3 regions of the Tunturiibacter psychrotolerans genome follow, and region 3 is predicted to be linked to each of the others. Evidence: riboswitches for the same ligand, from Rfam matches in the RefSeq annotation. Region 3 holds a riboswitch; each other region holds the start of a gene.
The links. A riboswitch is a leader RNA that binds a small molecule or an ion and turns the genes downstream of it on or off. The one in region 3 is predicted to bind cobalamin.
Positions count from the first base shown of each region.

Region 1: another riboswitch for cobalamin. It lies ahead of RBB77_RS07120 (cobaltochelatase subunit CobN); the one in region 3 lies ahead of cobG (precorrin-3B synthase).
Region 2: another riboswitch for cobalamin. It lies ahead of RBB77_RS06335 (carboxypeptidase regulatory-like domain-containing protein); the one in region 3 lies ahead of cobG (precorrin-3B synthase).

Region 1 is NZ_CP132942.1:1,746,267-1,754,191, reverse strand. It holds gene RBB77_RS07125 (AAA family ATPase) at 1-460, opposite strand, end outside; gene RBB77_RS07120 (cobaltochelatase subunit CobN) at 457-4,770, opposite strand; cobalamin riboswitch at 4,927-5,119, opposite strand; gene RBB77_RS07115 (3-oxoacid CoA-transferase subunit B) at 5,189-5,854, opposite strand; gene RBB77_RS07110 (CoA transferase subunit A) at 5,851-6,555, opposite strand; gene RBB77_RS07105 (aldose epimerase family protein) at 6,608-7,681, opposite strand.
Region 2 is NZ_CP132942.1:1,541,293-1,549,217, reverse strand. It holds gene RBB77_RS06335 (carboxypeptidase regulatory-like domain-containing protein) at 1-2,156, opposite strand, end outside; cobalamin riboswitch at 2,236-2,433, opposite strand; gene RBB77_RS06330 (ectonucleotide pyrophosphatase/phosphodiesterase) at 2,530-3,807, opposite strand; gene RBB77_RS06325 (Zn-dependent hydrolase) at 4,006-5,253, shown strand; gene RBB77_RS06320 (NAD(P)-dependent oxidoreductase) at 5,466-6,824, shown strand; gene preA (NAD-dependent dihydropyrimidine dehydrogenase subunit PreA) at 6,811-7,925, shown strand, end outside.
Region 3 is NZ_CP132942.1:1,427,870-1,435,794, forward strand. It holds gene RBB77_RS05910 (chitobiase/beta-hexosaminidase C-terminal domain-containing protein) at 1-247, opposite strand, end outside; gene ispG (flavodoxin-dependent (E)-4-hydroxy-3-methylbut-2-enyl-diphosphate synthase) at 1,430-2,662, opposite strand; tRNA gene RBB77_RS05920 (tRNA-Arg) at 2,728-2,804, shown strand; cobalamin riboswitch at 3,115-3,307, shown strand; gene cobG (precorrin-3B synthase) at 3,570-4,850, shown strand; gene RBB77_RS05930 (precorrin-8X methylmutase) at 4,847-5,473, shown strand; gene RBB77_RS05935 (precorrin-2 C(20)-methyltransferase) at 5,470-6,981, shown strand; partial or broken gene cbiE (precorrin-6y C5,15-methyltransferase (decarboxylating) subunit CbiE) at 6,986-7,624, shown strand; gene cbiT (precorrin-6Y C5,15-methyltransferase (decarboxylating) subunit CbiT) at 7,673-7,925, shown strand, end outside.

The DNA.
Region 1 (7,925 bases), 320 kb from region 3:
GCAGCGATCCTTCTTCTGGATTCATACTTCCCATCAAAACGAACCGTGCTTCCTGGACCGCGCTGAAACCTTCTCGTTCGACCGTGCTGATGCCCGTAGCGGCTACATCCAACAGTGCATCGGCAAGATGGTCGGGTAAAAGATTCACCTCGTCGATGTAAAGAACGCCACCATTCGCTTCTGCTACCAGGCCCGGTCGAAGTACTGGCTCACCTTTCAACGTACTAGCCAAATCCAATCCGCCCAAAAGACGATCCTCTGTAATGCCTATTGGAAGATTAACGAAGCGGCCAGGCTTCGGGAGCAACTCGGCGAGCCCTCGCGCGGCCGTGGTCTTTCCTGCGCCTTTGTCTCCACGCAACAATACACCGAGTCGCCAATCCACAGCAGCGAGCAGCAACGCCATTTTCATCTGTTCCTGGCCGACGATCGCCGTGAAGGGATAAGCCGGTCGAATCATACCGCGCTCCTTCTCGTCTCACCACGTAGTTCCAGCAGGGTTTCGCTATCGAACAGAACTTCACGTAACGCTTCAAGTGTCTGCGGCTTGGGGTCTTCCCACAGCCCACGCTCATTTGCTTCGAGCAGACGTTCGGCAATCGCATTCAACGCCCAAGGATTTGATTGTTTCAGGAAGTCCTGGGTATTCACTTCGAGGGCATACACTTGGGCGAGCCCTTCATAGATAAAATCTGGAGCTACATGTGCAGTCGCGTCAAAGCCGAAGATGTAATCGACTGTCGCTGTTAGCTCCAGTCCACCCTTGTAGCCGTGGCGCTTTATACTCTCGATCCATTTAGGGTTGACCACTCGTGAGCGATAGACACGCAATGCCTCTTCACGCAGGTCCCGCACGCGCACAGCATCCGGCCGGGAGTTATCGCCAAAGTAAGCCTTCGGTTGTACCCCAGTAAGCGCTCGGATGGTCGCCACCATACCACCGTGGAACTGAAAATAATCATCAGAATCAAAGATGTCGTGTTCCCGGTTGTCCTGATTATGCAGCGCGACCTGTACGCTCTTCAATCGTTCCGCAAAGACATGCCGCGCATCAACACCGTTCGCCGCGTTGCCATATGCATAGCCGCCCCATTCGAGAAACACCTGAGCGATATCTTCGTCACTCTTCCAGTGCCGTGTCTCCAGCAGCGCCTGGATACCCGCGCCGTACGTACCGGGTTTCGCCCCAAAAACTCTGTACCGCGCGGATGCCTCAGCTTCTTCAACTCCCTGAGCCCTATTTTTTTCAAGGTCCCATAAATAGTGTTTTTTTGGGAAATTCATCTCCAAAGGCTCGTCCTGCTGAATGACGAGCGAGACCGCGTCGTCGATCATGTCAATCAGATGAGGAAACGCATCTCGAAAAAAGCCGCTGATGCGAAGAGTGACATCAATGCGCGGCCTCCCGAGCTTTTCTAGTGAAATCAAAGTCATTCCCTCAGGACGCCTCGACTGTTTATTCCAGATCGGCTGCACACCAAGTAGCGCCAGAACCTCGCTCACGTCGTCACCATGCGTTCGCATCTGCGAGGTGCCCCACGCGCTGAGCCCAACTGTCTCAGGGTATTGATTTTCCTCAACACGATATCGTTCTATCGCCTCGCGAGCAAGCTGCTGGCCTACGCGCCACGAAGCTTCAGAAGGAAGCGCCCGAGGATCAACCGCGTAGAAGTTTCTGCCTGTGGGAAGGATGTGCGCCATCCCACGCGTCGGCGCACCCGCCGGACCTGCCGGAACATAGCGGCCTTCCAGAGCGTCGAGAACGTGCTCAACCTCTTCATTAACGCGTTCCAGATTCGGAACTATCTGTTGACAGGCGAATGTAAGAGCCGCCGTAACCTCTTTCGACGCAGCCCCCACTATCTCACGTTGAAACTCCTCGGACACATCGATGCGAAAACCGGTTTCTTCGAGTCTTGTATAAAGATTCAACGCCATTCGATCCAGCATCTCGAGTACATCGGCATGCGTATAACAAACAGTCCCAGAGAGAGTGACTGCAACATCAAGCCTTTTCCCTGGCGCGTCGAGAAGTTCCTGATAACCAAACTGGAGATTACGGGCGAGCGCATCCAAAAGGCTGGGCGAGCCCACGTTCGCCAACCGAGTCATCGAGCGAAGCATCTCGGGAAGCGGAGGCATATTACCGAGTATGTGCAGACCATCACGAATTTGCGCCATGCCAAGCTCGCACAGATACCCATCAATATCTTCGATCAGATGCGCGACCTCACTTCCGCTCATCTCTGCAAGAGTGACGGGGACCCCCTCTGGCGTGAGTTCGTCCTCCCAATCGTGTTTATGATCCCCATGGTCGCGCGACAACATGTTTTTCAGATCGAGATCAGTTTTTAGATTTGCATCCTGAATCAGCTCCCAAATCTGTTGTTGAATGAAAGGGAGCTTTGATGGGTCCAGCTTCTCCACCGCGTAGTACTCGTTCACCAATTGGTTCAATGCTGCGAGCGGCCCGTAGGTTTCTGCACTAGTCATTGGCGGGGTTAAATGATCCACAATCACCGCATGACCTCTGCGCTTCGACTGACTACCTTCTCCTGGATCGTTAATAATGAACGGATAGATAAGCGGCATGTCTTCGATCAGCAAATCCGGGAAACAGTCTCCCGACAAGCCGACAGATTTTCCCGGCAACCATTCGAGCGTTCCGTGCTTTCCGACGTGCACGATGGCATTAGCGCCCCATCCACCTTCTTCTACTGAAGTCGAGAGCCACTGATAGAACGCAGTGTAGTGGTGCGTCGGTGGAAGATCAGGAGTGTGATAAATGGCGTCAGGGTTAAGCCCGTAGCCACGCGGCGGTTGAATTGCTATCAGCGCATTCCCCAGATGCATTGCCGCAAACAGGTAGTCGTCGGTATCACTCCATGGTTCAAAGTCCATCGCAGCAATCTTCATCGCAACATCGCTCATCAGCTTCTTATCGATCTTCGGCGAAGACGATCGCAGTGTGTATCCGCGATCAGCAGGCTGCCCCCACAAATCGATCATCCGTTTCTTTGGGACATCAGGATAACGTTCGAAGCGTTGCCGATAGACTACGCGCGAATATCGATGAGCGCTTCCCTCATTGAGGGGATGTGCGTCGTCATATGTCCCGCGCGAAAGAAGATCGTGAATAAGATAATCGGCAGACTTTGGCAGGTCTCCGATCCTGTAGCGGCGTCCTTTCATTGCTTGCAGCAGGTTCAGCAGGCTCGCCGGCGAATCTAGTCCGACAGCATTTCCTACCTGGGCAGCCTTGGTCGATGAATTTGTAAGAACAAACGCAACACGCTTATATGGATTGGCCAGGGTCTGGAGTTTCGCAAGCCGAGCGGCAATTCCAGCAACGCGGTCTACGCGCCCAGGGTGAGGGACATATAGATCCCCGGATTGAGCATTGCCCCGCTCTTTAAACGAGATCGGAACCGAGATGATGCGGCCATCAAACTCCGGAAGCGCTACGTTGATCGCGGTGTCCAGCGCATTTAAACCACGCCGAGACACTTCCCAGTTTCCCCTTGTCATCCCGCTCGGGATTGCCTGGATCACCGGAATTCCCATTCTCTCTAGGATTGAAATGTTCTCACCGGCAAGTGTCACATCGCCGGCGTTGATCTCTCCCATTGCAAATGACAACGTGGTGACGATGACATTAGCGCGTCCTTCAACCAGTCGGAGCGCGGCCGGAAAATCGTTATCCAGAGCCTTCATGCTAGATGTAAATATGCAGAGCGCGTTTAAGCCGTGCGACTCCACTGCCTCAGCCAGAGCATCAACGAAGGCAGTATTCCCGCTGAGAAGATGAGCGCGATAGAAGAGAATGGCTGCGGTCGGCTTCGTACGATCTGCACGCTGCAGCCAGTCCTCGTATCCCGCGTGCTCTAAATCCTGCATGTAGATGCCGTGCTCGGCGGGAGTTGTAGGTTTCTCGTAACCATGCCCAGTGAGCAGCAGACGGTCGGACAAGTATTTTAAGCATTCCCTAAGATTAGATGTTCCACCACGCTCCAGATAAGTCGTCACGGACGCGACGACATCGGGATCGACAGTACTGGCACGAAGAAATTCGGGATTCATCTCGCCGACACCGCTCACCACGACGAGGAATCGATTCTGCGTAGCGCACATGGCGCTAAGAAGCTGGAATCCAGCAACCGAACTCAATGGCCCGTGCAAACGCAACACGATAATGCGAGCCCGCGCCAGAGCTCCCGCTAACAGCGCAACCATCTGTTCCTCACTACGCAGACTATTCAAGGAATAAGGAAAAACATTGATGTCTCCTGGAAGTCCAGGGCGCGCGTTTTGAAGCGTCACCAAGTCTGTGTCCGCATGCGTAAAAAGGGCAATGCCCTGTACTTCTTCCTGTACCGCATTCTCAGAGGCAATCGAGACCGAAGCCGGAGGCCGAGCGTCCCAGTCGTAAAAGTTAAAGACATATTCAAGCAATTCTTCTGGCGGCTGCAAAAAGCGATCCGCTTCTAACATCGCATCAATGTATTCAAATATCTGTTTCACTTGCCAGGGTGTGTTGACAGAATGAAACCACACTGCCCTTCCATCAAAGACTAAGCTCGCCACATTTGATAAAACACAGGGTCCGAGACATCCCGCCTTCGTAAGATGGACCGCATTTCGCATCTTCCGGCGAGTCCACTCTTCCTTGTATGTTTCGGCGGGCACCTGTGCATAGCCGCGCTCAATCCTCCCGCAACAGCAGCCGGAAAAACAATAGGAGAGATGCGCACGCCGCTGCACAATGTTCACGGGGCGACCGTCTGCCCGTACTACACGTTGACGATGCATCTCACTCAAAGCTCACACCTCTTCCCGACGCTAAGGCAACAGGTTCGATGGAAAGAGCTCCAGATGAGAAAACCGTATAAGAATAGCGATCATGCATCTTCTTGTTCTCCGCAGAAGTCTGCCGGTTACTCTCGGGTAGGTCTCCTGGCTTGGAGGTGGCAGGTGACCTGCACGCCGCTTTACCTTCCCTAGCCATTGGCCAAGTGGTACTTCAAAGCAGCTATCCTCACTTACAGTGGCGGAACCGCGCCGGCTCTTCACCGGACTTCCCTGTTATGCCCTGATGGGCACCCGAGACAGATTTCGTTATACCACAACGAAATCGTTGCGATGTCACACTCACGTCGACTCGAAAATCGGCCGGCAAGCAAATCGCCCACTACCCTGATGCGTTGACGGTCATCAGACGCAGATCTGGCGAAACAAGTAGTCTCGCCTCGGTCCGGGATTGCACCTCAGCGGCGTCCATCCCATCGGCTACCTCAGTCAACACCAGCCCTTCGGGGCTTACGCGAATCCAACAAAGTTCCGTCACGATGTCATGGACCACACGCTGTCCGGTCAGCGGCAATGTGCATTCTTTCAAAATCCTCGAAGCTCCATCTTTGGTCTGATGTTCCATAGCAACGATCACGCGACGTGCCCCCGCCACCAAGTCCATTGCGCCTCCCATGCCCTTCACCATCTTTCCCGGAATCGTCCAGTTTGCGAGATTGCCATGCTCGTCGACTTGCATCGCTCCGAGGATGCTCATATCCATGTGTCCGCCCCGAATCATCGCGAACGACTCCTCGCTCGCGAAAAACGAGCATCCCGGCAGTTCCGTCACCGGCTGCTTCCCTGCGTTGATGAGGTCGGGGTCAGCGCAGTCATCGGTCGGAGGCCCGCCGACACCGAGCATTCCATTCTCCGACTGGAACATAACGTCGATCCCCGCAGGTACGTATTCAGCAATCATGGTCGGCAGCCCGATACCAAGATTCACATAAAAACCGTCTCGAAACTCTCGCGCAATCCGCCGCGCAATCCGCTCTTTGCCTGTCACGCGGCACCTCCAGACTTGATGAACTTCGACTCAATCGGCTTACGATAAGCTGCGCCGACCACAACCCGGTTCACATAGATCCCCGGGGTAACGACGTGGTCCGGATTCAGCTCTCCCGGCTCAACCAGTTCCTCGATTTCGGCAATTGTTAATTTCGCGGCAGTCGCCATCGCCGGATTAAAGTTTCTCGCCGTCTTCCGATACACCAGATTCCCTAGTCGGTCGCCCTTCCACGCTTTGATTAACGCGACGTCGGCATTCAGTGAAGGTTCTAGGACGTAAGTCCGATCTCCGATTTTGCGCGTTTCTTTCCCTTCGGCCACCACAGTTCCCAATCCGGTCGGCACATAAAACGCTGGGATGCCGGCACCACCCGCACGAATTCGTTCAGCCAGCGTTCCCTGCGGAATCAGCGTAAGATCGAGCTCTTTCTTCAATACCAGAGCCTCCAGCCGTCGGTTTTCGCCCACATAGCTTCCGACGTGTGAAGCAATCATCCCAGCTTCAAGCATCAGTCCCATACCGAAGCCGTCGACGCCCATATTGTTGCTGATCGTGTGTAGCCCGGTTACGCGGCGCTCCACTAGCGCGGCAATCAGATTCTCCGGAATCCCGCAAAGCCCGAAACCTCCAAGCATCACCGTCGAACCGGAAACGATATCCGCGACTGCTTCGTATGCAGTTTGGACAACTTTATTCATCGAAAGGATTCCCTAGGCGGCTGAGTAAAGAAGCCGCGTCGTTTATGACCGCCTACTTCGCGTGAGTCGAGAAGGTAAAGGTAGTGGTGCTGTGCCGCACTTCGCCCGGCTTCAACTCGGTCGATGGAAAAGCAGGATGATTCGGTGAATCTGGAAAATACTGAGTCTCCAGACATAGCCCGGTGTTTTTCGCATGGCTTTCCTGCGAACTCCCATAAGGAGTTCCATCAAGGGAATTGCCCGTATAAAACTGCACCCCCGGCTCCGTCGTCGTCACAGTCAAAACGCGCCCGCTCACGGGATCGTAAACCCGACCTGCGGTCTTTACCTCTCCGTTCTTGCCGCGGAGAACCCAGTTGTGGTCGTATCCGCCGCCGATCTTTAACTGTTCATTGTCATCGTGAATCCTGGCGCCAATCACAGTCGCTTTCCGAAAATCAAACGGCGTATCCTCTACTGAAGCCAACGTTCCCGTGGGAATCTGCCCTGAATCTACCGGCGTGTACTGATCAGCTGGAATCATCATTTCTTCATCAATAATTGTGCTCTTCGCATCACCCGACAAGTTGAAGTAAGAGTGATTGGTCAGATTGATGACCGTATCTTTGTCTGAAGAGGAACTGTAGTCGAGGCGTAGTGCACCGTGGTGAACCGTGTATCGGACATGCACGGTGAGCGTCCCTGGGTAGCCCTGGTCGCCGTCCTTACTTACCAATGTCATCTCGACTCCGTCTGCGATGGCCCTGGCCTGCCAAACCATGCGGTCGAAGCCCACCGTGCCGCCATGCAGCGAGTTGGCGCCATTGTTCGTTGGAATCTGATATTGATGACCATCAAGAGAAAATTTTCCGAACGCAATGCGGTTCCCATACCGTCCGACGATCGCGCCAAAGTACGTGGACTTATCCGCAACGTAGCCATCCAAAGCGCTATATCCCAACACTACATTGGCAATCTTTCCGTCGCGGTCCGGAGTCTTGATCGAAACTACGCGTGCCCCGAAGGTCGTAATGCTCGCCTCAATTCCTTCGCTCTTTAACGTATAAAGTTCGACTGCCGTACCGTCCGGTGCGGTCCCGAACGAAGCCTTAGTTACCGAGCCATGTGCCGCCATCGCAGTTGTCATGCTAAGCAGCATAATCCTCAGCCATCTCATCGTCATTCTCCCCGTACACTTTTCCGCCTGCGGGCGGTATTCGGTCTGTTCTGAAGCAAAATTTTCTTCGCTTCGGCAGCCCTCGCCACTATACGTGAACCACCGTTCGTACGAAACAGCGATAACACCTGAGCGTCAAGAGTAATCGTAAGACGGATGGCCATGACCACGCAAAATCGGCGGTTTGATTCAACTCGCGCTTCACGCACAGAGT
Region 2 (7,925 bases), 110 kb from region 3:
ACGACAAAACCTTCGGGGGCTCCAGGGTAGAGCGTCGATTGCTCTCCGGGGATGTAGGTCTGGAGCTGATTATATTTTTCCGACCAGGGTTCGATGAGATCCCAACGGAGGCCGGCGTTGATGGTGAGGTCACTGCGAACGCGCCAGCTGTCCTGCACGTAGAGGCCGAGGTAACGATTGCGAAGATAGAAGGGCTGGCCGGAGGATTGTGTGAAGTTGCTGGGGGTGCCGAGGAGAAAGTCCGCGTAGGGGTCTCCGGTTTCGGTGCCGTTGATATTGAAGGTGCCGTTGAAGGTTGCGTTGGGATGTTCGTTGACCTGATCGGAGTGAAACTGTACGCCAAATTTGAGAGTGTGCGAACCGACGGAGCGGGAGATGCCATCGCTGAGATAGTAGGTGTTGTTGGTCTGAGTAATGTTTGTAATCGGGACGCCCATGACGAAGGTCGGGAATGTGATGTTTTCGATGCCTTCGAACTGTGGGGCCTGGACGAAGATTCCTCCGTTGGCAGGGTCGGTGAAACCCTGAGAGGCGAGGCTTACACCGAGACCACCCTTTGGCTGGCCGATGATGTTGGCGTTGCGCAGATAGCCAATGTGGAACTCGTTGACGGTGTTTGCGCCGATCACCTTTGTGTCGCTAGCTGAGAAGAGCTGCGCTCTGCCGATGAAGAGGGCGTCGAAGCCGGGCACGCTAGCGCCAGCGACTGAGCCGGGGTAGGGATTGTCGAGACTGTAGTCGTCAATGAAGTAGTAGGCGGAGAGCTGGCCGAAGCGGCTGTTGCCGTCGATGCGGACTGAGCCCTTGTCGTCGCGGACGGTTTGCGAGAAGGCGGAACTGGAGAACTGGTTCTGCACTCCGTTGGAGGTGACGTTAGGCGAGGGAATGTACTGGAGTAGATTCTTTGCTGGAGCGGATACTGCACTCTGTGGGATTACTCCATCCGGGAATACGATGGGGCCGCTCGCTGCACCGGCAGGCGTACACACGGATTGAGCCGAGTAGGGATCGTTTGCCGTAACTGTCCTCCCCAGTTCCTGCGAGAGTAACGAGGCCAGATAAGGGCCGCTGACGCATCCAGTGAGTGTGCTCTTGCTTGAGGAAGGATCGATGAAGTTGCCTTTGCGCTGCGAGACGGTGGGGACTGAGATGTTGCCGGTTGAGACGCCTTGTGTGGTTTGTGCTCCCTGGAAGTCTGTGAAGAAGAATATTTTGTCGCGTTTGATGGGACCGCCGATGGCTCCGCCGTATTGGTTCTGGTCGAAGGAGGCGCGGGTCTGATCGAAGTAGCCTTTGGCGTCGAGGTTGGTGTTGCGGAAGAACTCGAATGCTTTGCCGTGAAGACGGTTCGTCCCGGATTTACTGACGACGGTGATGATGCCGCCGTTGTAGTTGCCGTACTCGGGATCGAAGTTGGTGGTAAGGACGCGGAACTCCTCGATGGAGTCGAGATTGGGGATAACGGCGGTTCCACCGTTCATGGGCTCTTCCACGTTGATTCCGTTGACCATGAATCCGTTGGAGGATTCGCGCTGGCCATTGATGGAGAGGGTGCCGGGGTTGGCATCGCCGGAGGGGTCGATGCTGCCGGTGACTCCGGCCATGATGACGGAGCTGGGAAGAAGAGTCGTGACGGGCGCGACGCCTGGCTGGATGGCGAGCAGATCGGTGTAACTGCGGCCGTTCAGAGGGATGGCGGTCATCTGATCGCCGGATACTACCTCACCGAGATGGGTTGCGACGGTCTCGACTTGAACGCCGGCTTCGCTCGTGACCGTTACGACGTCGGACCGCGTGCCGATATCGAGAGCAGCGTTGACGCGGATGGCGGAGTCGGTGTCTACAGTAAGGTCAGCTCTTCGCTGTGTGTTGAAACCGGAGGCGGTGATGATGAGGTCGTAGTGGCCGACGGGCAGATTTGGAAATATGTAGAACCCCTGCTTGTCGGAGATTGCCTGGTATGTTGTCTGCTGTGCGATGTTGACGAGCTTGAGCGCCGCGCCCATAACGATGGCGCCGCTTTGATCCGTGACGGTACCGGAGATACTGCCGCCGGTTGCGGCGTGCAGGAGTGTAGAGACGGATAAGAGGAAGGCAAGCGTCAGAGTTGATACAAGTGTTCTGACGACGGAGCTGCTTGACTTCGATAAGAGCACGTTCGCCTCGAAAGGCGTGGCAAAGCAGGCGTAAGGCTCAGGGTCAGTGAGCGATCGGCCCCGTTTCCACGCGGGGGTAGAATCACGATTTTCCTGGGTAGGTCTCCTGACTTACAGGCGGAAGCTGCTGTTGAGCGGCTCCTGACTCTTCGCCTTCCCCGATTGAGACCGAGTGGCTCGTGAAGAGTCTTTTCCTGATTACAGTGGCGGGACCATGCCGGACTTACACCGGCTTCCCTTTTATGCCCTCGCGGGCACCCAAGATGTTTCTCTTACAAATTAGCACACGTCGATGACTCGGTGAAATCGACGCCGGAAGGGATCCGGCCTTCTGCGTAAATATCTATTATTTGTTTGACGAAATCATGAAAAGTCACTTCAGAGCGGGTCGCAGTGGCTTCAATTCCCCGTCGTTGGCCGCGGGTTTGAGCTGTAGGAGTTTTGCGATGAAGTCATAGACATCGACGTTTTGAAAGCTGGCGAGCTTCGTTCCCGGGCGGATGTCGGGACCATTTGCGACGAAGATCGCCTTCATCTCGGGCATTCGGGTTACGTCATAGCCGTGTTCGCCTGCGGGTGGGTTGCGGGGGCTCTCATGGCTGCGAATGTTGTAGGGACCGTTGGGGACGATAACTGGATCGCCTTCGCGTGAGTTTTCGTTGAAGTGGAGATAGGCAGGAACTTCGACTCGACGATAGGCGGTGAAACGCGGGTCTGGGTGAGCGCGAAAGCTCTCGTAAGCTTTCTGGGCGTCAGCTTCGCTCTCGGCGTAGAGGAGCGTGCCCTCGGTTTTGAAGTGTGAGAGATCGGCGAATTGGTCGAGTGTGATCCAGTCGCCTTCCGTCTTTATCATGCCGTGATCGGCGAGGATGATGAGGTCGATGGGGAGATGAGTGGCGTCGAGTCTGGCTTTGAGATCACCCATGAGTTGATCGACGTGATGGACCTGCTCCTGCTCTTGAGGTGAGTCAGGACCATAGGTGTGTCCGGCGTGATCGGTGTTGCTGTAGTAGAGGGTAATGAAGTGCGGACGTTCCGACGGAGGCAGGTTGAGCCAGGCGACTACCTGATCGATACGCTTCTGGTCGTCGAAGCCGTCGTCGAAGTGGAGATATTCGTCGGGCCGTTCGCCTGCGATTATTGCTTCGGAGCCGGGCCAAAAGAAGGATGCGGCACGCATTCCCTGTTGTTCGGCTAATGACCAAAGCGGGGTGCCTGTGTACCAGCTTCCGTCGGTGGCGGTCTTCGGGTCTCGGTAGGAATATGTCTCGCCGCGAACGGAATCGTAAAACACGTTGCCTACAATTCCGTGATGCTCGGGATTAAGACCGGTGACGAGGGTGAAGTGGTTCGGAAAGGTGATGGAGGGGTAGGACGGCAGCATGCCCCCTGGTGCGGTTGCTCCGGTGCGCGCTAGTTCGGCGATATGTGGTCCGCCAAACTTTTGTGGATAGTCGTAGCGGAAGCCATCGAGTGAGACGAGAACGACATAGTGCTTTTTCTGCTTTCTGGGCGTATTGGGTGCACCGGCGATTTTTACGACTTTATCGCCTTCTGAGCTTTGGGGGGATTCGGCTTGAACGTTCTGTGCCAAGGGAACGAGCGGGACGGCAAAGACGAGAGCTTTGAGAATGGATAAGCGGATGGACAAATGCTGCTCCCGAATTTGCTCACCAAATGAGCACGGTTATTGGATGGAAGAAAGGCCAAGAGTTCGGAACCATTTTAACGGCTTCTAGACACAGAGACACGAAAGTTTTTGATGGCGCTTGGACTCGAAGCTGCTGTGCATTCAAATTCCACCCACAAACCTGCGACAGGTATAACCTTATTTTTTAGGAGGAGATGAGTGCCTGTTGATCCGCTTCGAGTCATCTCTGATCTTAAGGAACTTCGTGCGTTGACGGGCGACGCCGACGGCGCTCAGCGAGTGGCGTGGACTCCAGCCTGGCTCAAGGCGCGAGAGTGGTTTCAGGAGAAACTGAAAGGCCTTCCGTTAGAACATCACTATGACGCTGCGGGAAATTCCTGGACTACCCTTCGGGGCGATTCAGATCGAGCTCTTATTCTTGGGAGTCATCTTGACTCTGTGCCGAATGGGGGTTGGTTGGATGGATGCCTTGGCGTGCTCACTGGACTCGAGGTGACGCGTGGCCTGGTAGAAGATTTTGACGGACGCCCGCCGATCACGATTCGGCTGGTTGACTGGGCTGATGAAGAAGGTGCGCGATTCGGTCGCAGCCTCTTCGGATCTTCCGCATTTGCAGGGACTCATACGATTGAAGCCGATCGCAGTCGGACGGATCGCGATGGCGTGCGGCTGGAGGATGCTCTTCTAAGCTGCAAGATTAATGTGGAGCAGATTGGGAGGGCTGCGGAGGAGCGGAGAAATGCTGCTGCGTATCTGGAGTTGCACATCGAGCAAGGGCCGGTGCTCGAGGGAATGGGTCTGCCATTGGGAGTTGTACTGGGAACCAAAGGGGTGGAGCGCCATTCCATCACGTTCCATGGGCAGGAGGCTCATTCTGGATCGACGCCGATGAGCGTACGACGGGATGCGCTGGCGGCTGCGGCTAAGCTGGCGCTTGAGATTCGTCCGATCGCGCGGAAACATCCTGATGCGGTCGCGACAATGGGAAGTGTGAAGACTTTTCCCGGGATTGTGACGGCTGTGGTGGGACGTTGCGAGGCTACGCTTGATATGCGTGACCTTGACGAGAAGGTGCTGGCTTCGATGTTGCGTGATGCTCGCGATGCCAGTGAGCGTTTCGCGAAGGAAGAAGGCTGCACTGTCGATTGGTCGAGGATTTGGAGTATTGAACCGGTCCCGTTTGATCCGCAGCTTATTGAGTTTTGTGAGGAGGCAGTCCGGGAGACGAGCAGCGTGTCTCATAGGCTGCCGTCCGGTCCGCTGCATGATGCTGCGGAGGTCGCGCGCGCTGGGATTCCGACCGTCATGATGTTTACTCAATCGCTTGCTGGGCTGAGCCACAATAAAGCGGAAGATACGAGGATCGAAGATTTGACGTTGGCTGTGCAGGCGTTCGATCGGCTTGCGAGAAAGACCTTGAGATGGTTGAGTGAGCAGGGATCATGATGAAGATGGATTTCCTCTATTGCATGATTCAAAGTGATTTTGGATCTCTCTGGTTGGCAGTACGTTTGGCGAGATAGTGCATAATAGTCACTCCTGATAAAAGATGCGCGGTCCAGGAGGGTCATGATGTCTTCCATGATGCAATTGCCCACATTCGATGGATGTTTCTCCGGCTGTGATTTTGTTGAGCCTGACAGGATGATCGGACTTTGATGAGCGAGCGCGTTCCTTTTCCTGAGCAGATCGCAGCTACGTCAAAGGTGGCAGAACGCTTTGGCGATCTGCATCCGCCACTCGACCGGCAGGCTGCTGTGCCTGAGGCTAATCGCTGCCTGTATTGCTTCGATGCGCCCTGCACGAATGCATGCCCAACGCATATTGATGTGCCGCGATTTATCAAGAAGATTGCCAGCGGGAATCTTTCGGGCTCTGCGCGCACGATTCTGGATGCGAATATTCTGGGAGCGAGCTGTTCTCGGGCGTGTCCGGTGGAGGTGCTTTGCGAAGGGGCTTGCGTGATGCATCGCTACAACAAACAACCGATTCAGATCGCACGGCTCCAGCGTTTTGCGATGGATGCGCTGTATGACAGTGGAGCTCCGCTGCCGTTTGAACCTGGCGCCGAAACTGGGCTATCGGTTGCGTTGGTTGGCGCAGGACCGGCTTCACTGGCTTGCGCCGCTGAGCTTCGGCGTCGTGGCATTCGCGCCGATCTCTACGATGCGCGACCGTTGCCCGGAGGCTTAAACACTTACGGAGTTGCGGAGTACAAGTTGCCATTGGTGGAGAGTCTGCGTGAGATTGAGATGCTTGCGCAGCTGGGGGTGGACTTTCACTTCGAGACGAGGATCGATGCTGCGGGACTTGCCGAACTTGAACAGAAACATCATGCGGTTTTCTTAGGCATCGGACTGGGCGCGATTCATAAGCTCGGAGTCGCTGGAGAAAGGCTCCCCGGAGTGACGAACGCACTCGATCTAATTGCTGGATACAAGTCTGGCTCGCTGACGACTGTACCCAATCGTGTTGTCGTGGTGGGAGCCGGCAATACTGCAATTGATGCGGCGATTGCAGCCGTTCGACTTGGGGCTATTGATGTGCATATCGTTTACCGACGAGGACCTGAACAGATGTCTGCGTTCACGTTTGAGTACGAGCATGCGAAGAATGAGGGTGTGAAATTTTTATGGCATGTTCAACCGACGGGCATTCGTGGCAGTAGAGCAGTGGAGGGGATCGAGTTGACGAAGCTTGACTCGACGGATGATGGTTCGATCGTGCCTCAAGAAGGATCGGAGTTCGTTCTTGAAGCTGATCTGATTGTTCTATCGATTGGACAAGCTACGCATTCAGGTTTTCTCTCTGAGTATCCGGGTGAGTTTGGAAAGATTCAGGCTGAACGTGGTCGGATTGTGATTGACCGAGAGACGGGACAGACCTCCAACCCGAAGTTTTTTGCAGGTGGGGACTGCACCAACGGCGGCCGCGAAGTGGTGGACGCAGTTGCAGACGGAAAGCGCGCAGGCGTCAGCATCGCTGCATGGTTGGAGGCACAACATGTCATCGTCTAAACCGACATTGGAAACTACCTTCTGCGGGATTTCGTGCCTCAATCCTTTTTGGCTCGCATCTGCGCCGCCTACGAACTGCGGGGAGCAGGTCATGCGTGCCTTTGACGCAGGCTGGGGAGGAGCTGTCTGGAAGACGATTGGGGAGCCAATTACAAATGTGAGTTCGCGCTACTCGTCGATCGATTGGGAGGGGCGTCGCATGATGGGCTTCAATAACATTGAGCTCATCTCGGATCGTCCGATTGAAGTGAATCTGCGGGAGATCGCGGAGGTGAAGCGGCGGTATCCGAAGCACGTGGTGATTGCTTCGCTGATGGTTGAGAGTAAGCGCGAGAGCTGGCATGACATCGTGCAACGTGCGGAGGATGCGGGTGCTGACGGGCTTGAGCTTAACTTTGGATGCCCCCATGGGATGAGTGAGCGCGGCATGGGATCTGCAGTGGGACAGGTGCCGGAGTACTGCGAACAGATTACGGGGTGGGTTAAGGAAAAGGCTCGTACGCCTGTAATCGTCAAGCTGACTCCGAATATTTCGGATATTCGGATACCTGCGCGTGCCGCCAAACGCGGCGGTGCGGATGCGCTGTCGGCTATCAATACTATCAACTCGATTACGGGCATCGATCTCGATACATTTCAGCCGAACCCGAACGTTGATGGCAAGAGCTCGCACGGCGGCTACTGTGGACCTGCAGTGAAGCCGATTGCGCTCAATATGGTTCAGCAAATTCAGGCAGATGCTGGGAGCGTGCTTCCGCTCTCGGGGATTGGTGGTATCGGAGGCTGGCGTGATGTGGCGGAGTTCATTCTGCTGGGTTGTAGCACGGTGCAGGTGTGTACCGCTGCGATGCACTACGGCTATAGGATCGTCGAAGATATGCAGGACGGACTGTTGAATTGGATGTCTGAGAAGGGGTTTGCGACACTCGAAGATTTTCGCGGGTTGTCGCTTCCAAATGTTCGCGAGTGGAAGCAGCTCAACCTCAACTATCAGATCGTTGCTCGCATCCACGAGGATTTGTGCATTGGGTGTCAGCTTTGCTACACGGCTTGCTGGGATGGGGCGCATCAGTGCATTCATCTTGACCGAACGTCTCCAGT
Region 3 (7,925 bases):
CACTCATCGTAAGGCCACTGATGTAGAGAGGCTGAGCATAGACATAGCCATCTACGGATCTTGAAAAAAGCAATCCGAACGATGAGGCAGTCACATTAGCTGGAGTTAGCAGTGTCTCCTGAGTATTTGCTCCCGCCTCACTATTGTCGTATCGCCAGGTAGGCACATTTACCGGAGTCGCTATTTGGCCCAACGCCGACTTAGTCACAGCAATCAATACGCAGATAAAAAGCGTTGCTCTTAGCAAGGACTTCGCGGCCGCTTCAAACCTGCTTGAAATGCAGGGTGGAAGACGTGATATGGCCAAACCAGTAGACACAGAGTTAACCAGCGACACGACTCACCTCCAGCGTCCCGTGGTTGATTCGTGGTGAGAGAGGAGAATGAATCCAAATTCCTAACGAGTTTCAACCAAGACTCAACGACAGAACTGCAGCAAGACCTTTCGCGCCCTGCGACACGGGGCCCTTAACGTGCCGACTCACAGTGCACGTTGAGGGCAAAATGTAATGCATTTGAGTCCAACTGTGTGTACACAGTAGTAATTGACGAAGGTTACTTTGCTGGAACGCGCGAGCGTTTATCGCAACTTCTTCTAATTCGGATAGTTGAAGGACCAATCTGCTCGCAGTCCTAGCACGGACAAATAAGTCCCATTCATCCCATCAACGATCTTGTTCACGGGGTATAAGTTTACTTACTTTGATGACTTGGATTTCAAATGCCCGGCCGAGACACATGCACTGGGCTGCACATCTTCGCACGTACTTTGACCTAAGGATGGTATGTAAACTGCTTTCACAGCCAATCTCGCGGGCCTAAAACGTCTCACAAACGGTCACACATTTGGATTTATGCCCACTTCTCGGGGTCACAGGACGCCTGCAACTTTGCGTCTGTTCTGCAATGGGTGATGCGAATACGGGAGAGAGTTGCGCCTGAAAACGACCGATTCCACTGGAGCAGGATTCGAAGCGTCCGCGACCGCAATAATTCAGGGGAAACCAATGTAGTGGCTGGCGGGACAACTGTGCATTGATATGCCGCTAGTGGCGAGATATCGTTGCATTGGGTGGCGGCATACCGTTGCATCTAGTATCAAAACCTGTCAAGCCCTTGAATCGAACAAAACCTCTTCAAAACAGTGACTTCCGCGTGGCGCATTAGTTCCACACCAGAAGCTATACTTGTTACTAAGAACCAAACAAACTGGTCCCGGGATTCGGTCCGGGGCTAATTCATTGATAACAAGTATTTTAGGCGTAACTCGTTTGTTATGAATATTTTGCAGACACAGCCACGCTGTAAGCTATTGAATACAAGTAATTTACGTCCAAAATACCCCCTAAGGGGGGAGGGGGTACCCGCGACATAAGGCAAGACGCTGTAGTGCACATCGTTGCAATCGGCTATCAATGAGAAAAAGTGTTTAGACCTCGACCGGCACCCGGCCATATCGCTTCTCGACATACTCATCGAGAATTACCTGAAACTCCTCGACGATCCGATCACCCTTCAACGTGGTGAACAGCTTGCCATCAACATAAACGGGAGCCTTCGGCTCCTCGAACGTACCAGGCAGGGAGATCCCGATATTGGCATGCTTCGACTCACCGGGCCCGTTCACAATGCAGCCCATCACAGCCAGCTTCAACTCCTCGACTCCCGGATACTGCTTCTTCCACTCCGGCATCGAAGCCACCAGATAACCCTGAATCCGCTCCGCCAGCTCCTGAAAGTAGGTCGAGGTAGTCCGCCCACAACCAGGGCAACTGGTCACCTGCGGCATAAAGCTGCGAATCCCGAGCGACTGCAGAATCTGCTGCCCGCAACGAACCTCCTCCGACCGGTCCCCACCCGGCGTCGGAGTCAAACTAACCCGGATCGTATCCCCGATCCCCGAAAGCAGCAAAGGAGCCAGACCCGCAGCCGAAGCCACGATGCCCTTCATCCCCATCCCAGCCTCGGTCAAGCCAAGATGCAGCGCATAGTCACAACGCCTTGCCAACTCGGTATAGACATCGATCAGGTCCCGCACCCCCGAAACCTTCGCCGACAAGATAATCTGATCCCGCCGCAATCCATAACGCTCCGCAGCCGCAGCATTATCGAGAGCCGACACCACCATCGCCTCCATCATCACATCGCGAGCGGGCAGGGGATTGGTGCTCTTCGAATTTTCGTCCATCATCTTCGTCAGCAGCGCCTGGTCGAGCGAACCCCAGTTCACGCCGATCCGAACCGGCTTCTGATGCTCGACCGCAACCTCAACCATCGTCCGGAAGTTGTCATCATCCTTCCGCCCGATCGACACATTGCCCGGATTGATCCTGTACTTCGCCAGCGCCTTCGCCGTCTCGGGGTACTTCTTCAGCAGCAGGTGACCGTTGTAGTGAAAGTCCCCAATGATCGGAGTTGACCAGCCCTTCTTCGCAAGCTCCTCGACGATCGCAGGTACAGCCTTCGCCGCCTCATCGTTGTTGACAGTAACGCGCACCATCTCGGAGCCGGCGCGCGCCAGCGCCGCAATCTGCTGCACCGAACTCTCAACATCAGCCGTATCTGTATTCGTCATCGACTGCACCACAACCGGTGAATCCGAACCCACCCGAATTCCACCAATATTCACCGTAACCGCACGTCGACGCTGTATCTCAGGCATAAACTCTCCACCCCCAAGTTTACCACCGCAGCACCAACAACCTACGCGATACACTAGCAAAACGTGGCCCGGTAGCTCAGTTGCATAGAGCAGCGCACTCCTAACGCGAAGGTCGGCAGTTGGACTCTGCCCCGGGCCACCATCCACTTCAGACCGCGGATGATGCAGCGGGAAAGCGACCGTCGATTTCACTGGTCGAGCCCGCAGCTGAGGATCAGTAAGATTGATCACCGGGAACGGGTGGGGCACCCACCTGTTCTTAAAACAGCGAAAAAGTAAATCGGATAACTTAAGGCAACTGTCACCAAAATAAAGAGGCCTTCTTAGGATCCGCTACGACAGATAACAGCGGGAAGACGGCTGAGGCGAGAGTGGGATAGCGATCGTGACAAAGCGTTGACATCTATCGCCTAATGGTGATGGATCACGTTGTTAGGAATATTTATCTGGTCTATACTCAAAATGTTTCCGGTGTCTGCTTCCAAGAAGCAGGCTGAAAGGGAATCCGGTGAGATCCCGGAACTGCCCCGCAGCGGTAATCAGGAACGAAAACTCCACATTGGCACTGGTTCGGTTGTGAACTGGGAAGCTGGAGTGAATAGGCAGCCTGTAAGTCCGAAAACCTGCCGTAAACGCTGCCCATATGGGCAGAATTGCACACGCCTCCGAGGGGAAGGCCGGGCGACCACAGCGTACCTCTCAAGGCTGTGTTTCCCCACTCCTCTTGTGGCGATAAGAACGTTATTCCCATCCAGGCTATGGGCGTGATGGTGGAGGTTTGAAAAACTAAGACCTCTGCGAGGACAGTAGCAATTATGGCTTACGTTCAGGACGGACTACGACGAGATAGCCAAACGTGATTTCTAAGCGATCCGTTTTACCGCTAGTTAAGAAAGAAAGTTCTACGATGAGAGTTGGAGAGAATTTCTGCCCTGGAATTCTTCATGCCGTTCAGGCAAAGGATGGCCTACTCACTCGGATCAGAGTTCCGGGTGGGATGATTGTTCCCAGCCAACTCTCTGCTATTGCCAAACTGTCCGCCGCATTTTCAGATGGACATGTGGAGATTACTTCACGTTCAAATCTGCAGATGCGGGGCATTGAAAATGAGAATTTGAACTATTTGGCTCGGGGACTTGATTCCGCAGGCTTTTTGCCTTCACCGAATCACGACCGCGTTCGCAATGTAGTGACAAACCCCTTCGCCGGCTTAGGCTTCGACGAGATTTTAGATTCGCGGCCGTTTGTTCGAGAGCTAGATAGCCGCATTACCAGAGACCCAGGGATGGCTGGTCTACCGCCCAAGTTCAGCTTTGCTATCGATAGCGGGGGAAGCTGGTTTAACCATGAAGATGACGATTTGGCCTTGCGAGTAATAACGGTCGACGATTCTCATTTATTTCATCTAGTGATCGGTGGTATTTTTTCTGGCTTCGGCGTGACGATTGATAAGGCAGTTGACTGCCTTCTTGAGGCGGCACAGGTATGCCTCTATATTTCGAAAAAGTTTGACGTGCCTGCAAGGGCAAGAAAAATTGCATCAATGTCGCAGGCTATGAACCATCTACTTAGTGAACTATCTCACTTTCTGGTGGACTGTCCCTGTTCGAATGACCGCAAGTTTGTGGCCGAGGCGCCTGTAGGAGTTTACTTGACGAAGCAGGCCGGTTTCGTAAACCTGGTGCCCTTGGTTCCTCTCGGACGGCTGACGTCAGCGCAGACACAGTGCATTGCCTCAATCGCAACGGAATGGGATGGAGATCTTCGGCTAGCCCCGTGGCGAGGCATCATAATCGGATCCATTCCCGAATGCGCGATTCGTCGAGTTGCTGCAAGGCTCCAATCCGTGGGTTTGTCGCTCGATAACAAAAGTGGATATGGAGGAGTCTTTGTCTGTGCAGGAACCGGTTGTGATGCGTCTTTGGCTGATGTGAGGAATGACGCGTCTCTCTTGGCGCACTTGCTGTCTGAGCAAGTTGTGAAGCCCGGATGGAAAGTCAACATCTCAGGATGTGAAAAGCAGTGTGCTATGCGAAACGGTGCGACAGCCGAGTTAATCGCAACTGTTTCGGGTTACGACTTGCGGACTAATGGGCGTTTTATAGCGTCGAATTGTTCGCGTGACTCTGCCCTAGATGCGGTGCTTGCGTGCCGGTCCGAACTGCGCTCTGAGGTTTCTTCACGATGATGACCTATAAAAAAAGTGCCGAAGAGATCTATCGAGAATCCTTTGAGATCATTAGAACGGAATCAGATCTATCCGCCTTTTCCCCGCGTCTTGCCCGCGTTGTTGTGCGGATGATTCATGCGTGTGGGATGACGGACCTGCCACAGTATGTCGCCGCGTCACCAACAGCGATTGAAGTCGGGGAGATGGCACTCCTTGCGGGAAAGCCCATCTATTGTGATGCAAATATGGTGGCAAATGGGATCACGCGGTCCAGGCTTCCCAAAGACAATGAAGTGATCTGCACACTCAATGATCCCCGTACCGTCGAACTAGCGAGTAGATTCGGAACGACCCGAAGTGCGGCGGCGCTGGAACTCTGGCGCGAGAAACTAGGCGGTTCCGTTGTTGTGATCGGCAATGCACCGACCGCTTTGTTCCACTTGCTCGAAATGCTCGAAGACGGCGCGCAGCAACCCTCGCTCATCATTGGAGTTCCTGTTGGTTTTGTGGGCGCTACGGAATCCAAAGTAGCTCTTGAAACCAACAGACAAAATATTCCTTATTTGACTATACGAGGTCGTCGAGGTGGAAGTGCCATTGCGGCGGCTGCCGTCAACGCTCTGGCAAGTGAGGAAGAATGATCAAGAGCACGATGCCAGGCCGACTATTTGGTGTGGGACTTGGACCTGGCGATCCAGAGCTTATCACTATCAAGGCGCTGCGTATCATCAGACAGGCTCAAGTGATTGCTTATCCAATGGCCAAGCGTGGCCAAAGCAATGCCCGCTGCATCGTGAGCTCAGAGTTGACAATCGAGCAGATTGAGCTGCCGATGATCTACCCGCTCACAACCGAGCCGGCAGATCAGAGTGGGGAGTATGAGGCAATAATCGCAGAGTTCTATGACGAAATGGCTGAGCAGATTGCCGCTCATCTTTCTATTGGGCGCGATGTGGCGGTTCTTTGTGAGGGCGACCCCTTTCTCTATGGGTCTTTTATGTATCTTCACGACAGACTTGCTCACCGCTTTCCCACCGAAGTAATTCCCGGAATACCATCGGTGATGGCCGCCGCGGCAAGGCTCGCGACTCCTCTTGTCCGAAGGGATTCAGAGCTAACGTTGCTCCCCGCCACTCTTTCTGAAGATGTGTTGGCCGCTAGACTAAATTCATATGACGCTTTCGCGATCATGAAACTTGGCCGCAACTTCTCGAAGGTAAAAAATGCGCTGTCCAGGGCAGGCGTTCTCGACAAGGCCCTTTACATTGAACGTGCAACTATGAGCCAGGAACGGATAGCCAAACTGAACGACGTAGATCCGGCAAGCGTTCCTTACTTTTCGCTTATCCTGGTTCCCGATTCGCGGCAGAGCCGGATCAGCAACCCCGTGAAAGACGCGGGTCGGATTACGGTTGTTGGACTGGGTCCTGGTTCAGCTGAATGGATTACGCCGGAGGCCCAGCAAGCACTGGCTGAAGCAACTGATTTGGTGGGCTACCAGCGATATCTGGACCGTGTCCCGATTCGATCTGGCCAACGACGTTTCGGCTCGGACAACAAGGTGGAGGCGGAGCGCGCACGGCATGCCCTCTCTCTTGCGGAGACTGGCAGGCGTGTCTGCGTCGTTTCGTCCGGAGATCCAGGTATTTTCGCAATGGCTGCTGCCGTGCTGGAGACAGTCGATGAAGGGCCGGAGGTATGGCGTTCTCTCGATATTAGGATTGTTCCCGGGGTATCAGCGATGCAAGCGGCCGCTGCCAGAATGGGGGCTCCTCTAGGGCACGATTTTTGTGTTCTTTCGCTATCCGATCGTCTAAAGCCATGGGAAGTAATCGTGAAACGACTGCACGCGGTGGCTTCCGCTGATTTCGCGCTTGCTATCTATAATCCGATCTCGTCTGAGCGGAAATGGCAACTAGCAGAGGCAAAGGCGATTCTCGCCGGCTATAGGGCTGCGGAGACCCCAGTTGTACTCGCCCGTGCCGTTGGTAGGTCAGATGAGAGGATTGTGATCACAGATCTCGGACGATTCGATCCGGCCGCAGCTGATATGCAGACGCTGATTATCGTTGGTTCCTCGACAACTCGCAGTCTTGCGCTTTCGAATGATCGGGAGATGATCTACACTCCCCGGAGCTATGAGGCTTAAACCGATGCTGACTACTCCATCTGAAGTTGCGAGGTTTGATTGGAATGAGCGCTGGCTATCAATTGTAGGCATCGGAGAAGATGGCTGGGAGGGCCTCAGCCCGGCTGCGAGGGAAGCGGTGGAGTCTGCCGAATTTCTTTATGGTGGAGTTCGACATCTGGCTCATATATCAACGGGCCGGGCGACAAAGGTCGCCTGGCCGTCTCCTATGTCCGCAGCGGTGCACGAGATTCTGACGCACCATCGTCGGCGAAATAGAGTCTCCGTTTTAGCTAGCGGTGATCCTATGTTATTTGGGGTTGGTGTGACACTGACCCGCGAATTGGAGCCAACGGAATATTTTGTTATCCCGCAGGTTTCCGCATTCTCCCTTGCTTGCGCGCGCCTCGGCTGGCCAATTTGGGAAACGGTCTTGATATCGCTCGTAAACCGTCCTATCGAGCAATTGCACCGACATCTCCACTCGGGTCAACGGTTGGTGATTTACTCCGAAGACGGCACTACACCCGCAGCTGTCGCGCGCATGCTAACTAGTAGCGGGTATGGGTCAAGCCAACTAACCGTTTTCGAATATCTGGGTGGTACTGCGGAGAAGCGTCGGGACGACTTGGCAAAGCAGTGGTCTACAGAGCGATGTGGTGCCTTGAACTTGATCGCTGTCGGTTGCAGTCTAGACTCCGGAACTAGGTCGTTGCCGATTGTTCCGGGGCTTTCCGACGAGTTCTATTTCACAGACGGCCAAATGACAAAGCGCGAAGTTCGTGCTGTTACGCTTGCCAGTCTTGCCCCAGTACCTGGTCAACTACTGTGGGATATCGGCGCCGGCTCGGGAACGATAGGAATTGAATGGATGCGCTCTCACTCTTCCTGTTCCTGTATTGCCTTTGAAAGGAACGGCGATAGAATCGCCCGAATTTTGGCGAATGCGAAACGACTTGGTGTGC